Salinivibrio kushneri: one gene and its partner. The protein of the gene in region 1 interacts with the protein of each later gene in a pairwise test. Links are inferred from orthologs where the notes say so. Each region holds a gene or a part of one and is shown on either strand. Other genes may lie near its edges.

Region 1 (3,437 bases):
AGTAACCAGCTAGGGTGACAATAAAGCCCGGCATCGTGTGCTTGACTGGCTTGGTCTAGCGCCGCTTGATCGCGTTGGTAATTGCGCAAGATGGCATTGATCAACCCTCGCAATTGCGGACGTTTCAGTGGCTTGGTGGCGTTGACTGTTTCAGCCACCGCTGCATGGGCAGGGATGCGCATGTAGCTAATCTGGTATAGACCGACCAGTAGCAAGTGATGGAAAACACGCTGCTTTCCTTTCAATGGCTTGTCCATCAGGGTTTGGACAATGTGCTCTAAGCGCGGCAGCCAGCGTAACGTGCCGTAACACATCTCTTGCAACAAGGCGGCGTCGCGTGGCGCGATCTGCTGTTGAGCAAGAGGAAGCTGCTGTGACAGTGATTGGCCCTGATCGACCACGTGATACAGAACGCGGGCAGCCGCGGCTCTTACATTCATATGTTTACCTATACAAAGGTCAAGTTGGCATCAAACGATGATGTTAGCCAGATAAAAAAAGGCCAGCGTACTGGCCTTATCGTTATGCAGGGCAAGATTAACCTACAGTTGGGTACCCGTTTCAAACCATTCACGACGTGCATTTAGTAGCTCATGCGCTTGCATGGCTTTTTTGCCTGGTGGCTGAAGTTGGGTCAGTTGGATCACGCCTTTTCCGGTCGCGACCTGAATGCCATGTTTGTCAGTGTTGATCACTGTGCCTGGCGCCGCGTCCACGTCGATATCTAGTGCGTTAGCGCCCCACACCTTGATGTTTTGCTCACCTAAGGTGAAGTAGCTGACCGGGCGCGGGTTAAATGCCCGTACACAACGTTCGATAAACGCGGCGTCTTGATGCCAATCGATCTGCGCTTCTTGCTTACTGAGCTTCTCGGCATAGTTGGCTTTGGCATCGTTTTGTGGCTCGGCAAGAATAATGCCGTTAGCCATGTCATTAAGACACTCAGTCAATGCCTGTGGGCCCAGCTCAGCAAGGCGCAAATATAGGCTACCACTGGTCTCTTTCTCTTCAATGGGTAAGGTCGCAATTTTAAGCATATCGCCGGTGTCGAGCCCTTCGTCCATCTGCATGATGGTGACACCGGTCTCATTGTCGCCAGCCCATACTGCGCGTTCGATAGGCGCTGCGCCACGCCAACGTGGCAGAATGGAGCCATGGACATTCACACAGCCTAATCGAGGTGTATCCAAGACCACTTTGGGGAGAATCAGCCCGTAAGCGACCACGACCATCACATCTGCATTCAAGGCAGCCAGCTCGGCTTGCGCTTGTTCATCGCGCAGCGTGCGGGGTTGGTAGACGGGTAAGTCATGCTCAAGTGCGAGCTGTTTCACCGGGCTGGCGGTGAGCTTTTTGCCTCGGCCAGCGGGTTTATCTTCACGGCTATAAACCGCAATCACCTCATGCTCACTGTCGAGCAGGGCTTGCAAATGGCGCGCGGCAAAATCCGGCGTGCCCGCAAATACTATACGCAGCGGTGTGCTCAAAGTGACCTCAACTTGCTTTTTGGTTAGCGCGTTTGATTTTTTCCATCTTCTGCTTGATGCGTTGTCGCTTCAGTGGCGAGAGGTAATCAACAAATAGCTTACCTTCTAAATGGTCAAGCTCATGCTGAACGCAAATCGCGAGTAGGTCGTCGGCATCAAACTGGATAGAGTTGCCGTCGCGATCCAGCGCTTTTACGGTCACTTCTGCCGCACGCGGTACCAGTGCGCGTGCACTGGGGACAGATAAACACCCTTCTTCAATGCCATCTTCACCACGCTTTTCGATGATTTCTGGATTGATAAGCACCATGGGTTGATCGCGGGTTTCGGATACATCAATCACCACCATGCGTTGGTGAAAATCAACCTGAGTGGCCGCGAGACCAATACCGTCTTGGGCGTACATGGTTTCAATCATGTCATCAGCCATTTTTTGGATCTCAGGCGTGACAGCGTCCACCGGCTTTGCCACGGTGCGAAGGCGCTCATCTGGGAATGTTAATACGTTCAGTAAAGCCATAACGTCTCATAAAAATTGAACTGTGCCGAAAGCGGCACGGGGTAATTGGGTTAATTCTAGACATTTTGCCAGCCAATTGACAGCATCAGCATCATTCGTCGGTTGAGGAAGACATTGATGACAAGAAAGCTATTCAATCTCGCCGTCGCTGGGCTATTGGCTATCGCGCTACCAGTACTGGCAGCCGGCCCTGCCGAGAGTCAGCGATATGTGGTTGAGCGGGGGGATACCCTGTGGGATATCGCCGCTACCTTTTTCGATAACCCTTGGCAATGGCCTGAAGTGTGGTACGCAAATCCGGCCATAAAGGATCCCAATCTGATTTATCCCGGCGATGTGCTCACCCTCACATGGCAAGCAGGAAAACCAACTGTCAACTACAAGCCCGAAGGGGCGAATGCGCTGCAGGGAGATACGCCCAAGACGTCCGCACTCAGCAGTGTTGACCCTACGCTGCTGCCGTACTTGCAGCAGGACACGCTGGTCGAAAAGGCACGTTTGGTGGCACTGCCACATGTTCTTGGCTCGACGGATGGGCGTCAATATCTCTCTTTACACGACACCCTGTATGTGGATGCGTCGTTGAGTGCTAAGGATTGGCAAGTGTTTCGGGTTGAGAAAACCTTTCTACGTCCCGCGACGTCAGATGCTAGCGCCGAACCTACCGCGATGGTGAGCTTAAAACATGTGGCTGATGGGCGTATCCGAGCGCGAAGTGAAGGGCGTAGCGTGATGACACTGACACGGGTGGTGCAGGAAGTGCGCCCCAATGACGTTTTATTACCTTTACCCGAGAACACGCATCCACGTTTTTGGCCGCAAGCGGCTCAAACAGACGCCACGTTGTTAGGGCACCTTTATGGCAGTGAATATGTGGCGAATGGCCAGCTTGTGGTGCTTGATAAAGGCGCCAACGATGGCGTGAGTGCCGGGCAAATGTTTGCTGTCACTGAAACCGGTGCCAACGTGGTAAATGGCCTCGGTGAGTATCGCTATCAAAACGCGAGCGACAAAGCTGCGCAGCCCATGACTGCCTTGCCTGATGTGACAGTGGGACAAACCATGGTGGTTCGAGCTTATCCTAGGATCAGTTTGGCGGTGATCACGCAAGCGCGTCAGCCGATCAAAGCCGGCATGCATGCGGTGCCGCCTTCTCCTCAACCGGCCTATGCGCGATAAATCCCTACGAGGGTGGTTGATACTGACCCAAGTGCCGCGGTTGCGCGTCTCTCAGCGACGCGCGCTGTTGGCTAAAATGCCCATCGACGCGTTGAGTGAGCAAACTGCTCATGAGCTTGCCGCGGTTGGCTTAACCGCTGAGCAATGTCAGGCCATCACGCACCCCAACCATGCCATGATTGAGCGTAGTCTTGAGTGGGCGAGGCAAGAGAATTGCCACCTGATTGGCTTTGACCACCCGGCTTACCCTG
Region 2 (3,529 bases), 770 kb from region 1 along the record:
TTCCGCATCTTCCTCTTGCTTTCTGCGACGTGCGAGGAAGAAGAAAATCGCCCCTGCAATCAAGGCGCCAGGGATGATGGCCAACATAGCCAGCAACAATGGGCTATCAAGTAAAGATTCAACCGCTGATGGTGGTTGGGTGTCCTTCGCCACTTGTTGCTGGCGCTGGGTGTCTAAAAATGCTCGGATCTCTTTATTGAGCTCGGCATCACCACTTATCTGTTCTTTTAACGCGCTCAACTCGTGCTGTACTTCAGATAAACGGACCTTGAGCACATGATTGCTCTCAACCAGGCGAGTCATCTCTTGGTCAGAGGCTTGCAGCTGAGATTGTAAATTTTGTACCACTTGTGGTTCGGGGGAGCTCGCTTGCGGGTTATCGCCACTGGGTTGAGTATCAGACGCGTCTTGGCTATTTGACGCTGATTGGGTCTGCGCAGCTTGGTTATTATCAGCTTGTGCTGACTGTGGTTGTGGGCTCGGTTGTTCCACCTGCTCGCTGAGTGGCGTCGCATTTTGTGCTTGCTTACGCGCTTCATCAATTTCAAGCCGATTGATCACATCTTGAGTGCTTTCTCGCTCAATTTGCGCCAGCGTCGGCATCACTAAGGTGCTACCCGGCTGCAAGCTATGAATATTGTTATTGGTGAACGCGTCAGTATTTAGACGAAAAATCGCACCGAGTGTCTGATACACACTCACTTGCGTGTTGGGACGCATTTGTGTCGCAATCGACCATAAGGTTTCGTTGGCCCCTGTTGGGCCATACTGCTGTGCTGATTCAACCGTTGACGTCGGCTGGGGCGAAGTGGTTGTTTCCGCCACCATTTCATCTTGCGGACCCAAGATGCGTATTGCCGCTTCGACCGGCACCGTTGAAACACTGACAAGCGCAACCGTCACCAACCCCGCAACGGCAACGAGGTGCCGCTTAATGCGATGCGGGGTTAGGTTCAATCGTGTTTGAGAAGAAGACTGTTCACTTTGCTGTGCGTTGGACACACCCGCACTCCCTTATGGCAGAAATGGCCTCACTAAATATCTAACTATATCGGAAGCCATGCTAAAAACTGTAGTTTGGTGATATAAAAGTGTGTTGTTCGATCAAACTGTGGGCGCTCTGCCTCAGTTTTATCGCGATGATACATCACCACACTCAATGTATCGCTCGGCTTTGCAAGTTTAATGCCTAAAAAAATACCCCATCGGCGGATGGGGTATCAATCAGTCTAAGGTAGCGGTGCGTCAACTATCACGCTCTTAGCATCGCTACAGGCTTTTCGACTAAAGATAATCGCGAACCAACACTTCAGCAATTTGCACCGAGTTAGTTGCTGCACCTTTACGCACGTTATCCGCCACAACCCAGAGGTTTAAACCGTTAGGGTGACTAATGTCGTTGCGAATACGTCCGACGAGCACCTTATCTGAGCCAGTGCCTTCTTTTACTTGTGTGGGGTAATCTTCCCCTTCAAAGACCTCGATGTGTTCATGCTGACTCAAGATCGCCACCGCTTCCGTTGCGTCAATCGGTTGACGGCACTCAAGATGCACGGCTTCAGCATGACCGTAAAACACGGGCACTCTCACACAAGTAGGGTTAACCCCAATCATCTCATCGGCAAGAATTTTCTGGGTTTCCCACACCATTTTCATTTCTTCTTTGGTGTAGCCATTTTCCATAAACTGATCAATGTGGGGCAAGCAATTAAAAGCAATTTGCTTGCTGTATAACGCAGGCTCCGCATCTTGGCTGTTAAGCAATTTAACGGTCTGTCCGGCAAGCTCATCGACGCCTGCTTTGCCTGACCCTGAGACCGATTGGTAGGTGGACACATTTAAACGTTCGATACCCACGGCATCATAAATGGGTTTTAATGCCACCAGCATCTGAATCGTCGAGCAATTTGGGTTAGCAATAATATTACGATTACGAAAGTCACCAATCGCGGCTGCGTTCACTTCAGGCACCACTAGGGGGACATCAAAGTCGTAGCGGAACTGTGACGTGTTGTCGATAACGACAACACCGGCATCCGCTGCAATCGGTGCCCAGTGCGCAGAAGCCTGCGCGCCCGCCGAAAATAAGCCAAGCTGGACCTGTGTCCAATCAAATTTGTCGACATTTTGCACACGCAGGCTCTCACCTTTGAAGCTAATGGTTTCACCTGCACTTCGCTCACTCGCGAGGAGGTGTAGCGTGCCAATGGGAAAATCGCGCTCTTCTAAAATCTCGATCATGGTGCGCCCTACCGCACCGGTTGCGCCCAAAATGGCAACGTCAAATGCTTGTGTCATGCATGCTCCTCAATACTAAAGCCCAGCTTAGCCAGCGACTGTAACCCGAAATCAGCCTGTCCGGCTACCGTGATCGCACTGTACTCGCGTCGATCCCAGTAATTTTTTCGCAATTGGTCAAAGGCTGTACGCTGAGCTGGTTTGTCATCACCTGCGGCATGCATCGCACGACGAAAATCACTGTCATCTCGGCGAATATCGTAGACCAATTGGGTCAGTGCCATCAGATCGCTTTGCTGCCACGGCTGTGCCAAGGCAACGTGTGGGATCGGCGCCGTAGGCAGCAGCTCACTGGCATGCACACGATGAGGCAGGTCAAGGTGTTCACACAGAGCGTTAAAGACCATGGTGGTGCCGCGGGCTTTTCCTTCCAGACCATAGCCTGCAATATGAGGCGTGGCAAACGTAAGCAGGTCCATAAGCGCAAGGTCGACCTCAGGCTCATGTTCATAAACATCCAACACCGCATCAATGTCGCCTCGCGCTAACCGCGCTTTAAGTGCCTGGTTGTCAACAATCGGGCCACGCGCAGCGTTTATCAAAATGCTTCCTGACGCAAGCGCCTCTAACCGAGCGTGATTCATGAGGTGGTAAGTGGGATGCTCACCGGTCGTGGTCAAAGGCGTATGGAAAGTGACCACGTCCGATTGTGCGATCAGAGTGTCAATGTCCACCATGTCAGCAAGGTTTTCTCGAGCCTGACGAGGCGGATCGCAAAGCAAGGTTTTAATCCCAAGTGCCGCAAGTCGCTTGGCCAAGTAGTCCCCCACATGACCCACGCCAACAATACCGACTGTGCGGTCGGTCAATTTAAAGCCCTGCTGTTGTGCCAATACCAATAAAGCACTGATCACATACTCCGCGACCCCAACCTTGTTACAGCCAGGCGCTGCTGTGCCATAAATGCCTTGTGCGTGTAAGGCGTTAAAATCAAGATGATCTTCACCCGCGGTGGCTGAACCGACAAAACGCAGACGGGTGGCACCGTCAATCAGCGCATGGTTCACTTGCGTGACGCTTCTCACCATTAATGCATCAGCATCGATTAAGTCCGCGGCACGGATTGCACGCCCGGGTAATGCGACCACCTCACCCAATTGACTAAACAAGGTTTGGGCATAAGGCATGTTTTCGTCTACGACAATTTTCACGTTCAACGTCCTATATGAGTTGGTGCATCGCGTATCGGATGCTAAATGCGAGAAGGTTATTGTATCTGTCTCACGGTAAG

The links. Proteins that work in one complex are often made in the same cells at the same time.
Region 2: the proteins of def (region 1) and N8M53_RS09340 interact in binary tests that used the Escherichia coli proteins (3 or more experiments, as listed by UniProt). The link is inferred for Salinivibrio kushneri from one-to-one orthologs.

What each region holds. Positions count from the first base shown.
Region 1 is NZ_CP114588.1:2,758,609-2,762,045, reverse strand. The notes cover bases 252-3,159. They hold def (peptide deformylase), read right to left. Parts: upstream 2,008-3,159; coding sequence 1,495-2,007; downstream 252-1,494. Other genes in these bases: N8M53_RS12690 (LysM peptidoglycan-binding domain-containing protein), read left to right, coding at 2,125-3,159; fmt (methionyl-tRNA formyltransferase), read right to left, coding at 543-1,487; rsmB (16S rRNA (cytosine(967)-C(5))-methyltransferase RsmB), read right to left, coding at 252-440. In the rest of the region: more of rsmB, read right to left, coding at 1-251; more of N8M53_RS12690, read left to right, coding at 3,160-3,186; DNA-processing protein DprA, read left to right, coding at 3,176-3,437. UniProt on the Escherichia coli protein: Removes the formyl group from the N-terminal Met of newly synthesized proteins. Requires at least a dipeptide for an efficient rate of reaction. N-terminal L-methionine is a prerequisite for activity but the enzyme has broad specificity at other positions.
Region 2 is NZ_CP114588.1:1,987,080-1,990,608, forward strand. The notes cover bases 292-3,291. They hold N8M53_RS09340 (aspartate-semialdehyde dehydrogenase), read right to left. Parts: upstream 2,299-3,291; coding sequence 1,285-2,298; downstream 292-1,284. Other genes in these bases: N8M53_RS09335 (FimV/HubP family polar landmark protein), read right to left, coding at 292-1,002; N8M53_RS09345 (4-phosphoerythronate dehydrogenase), read right to left, coding at 2,295-3,291. Also shown: more of N8M53_RS09335, read right to left, coding at 1-291; more of N8M53_RS09345, read right to left, coding at 3,292-3,449.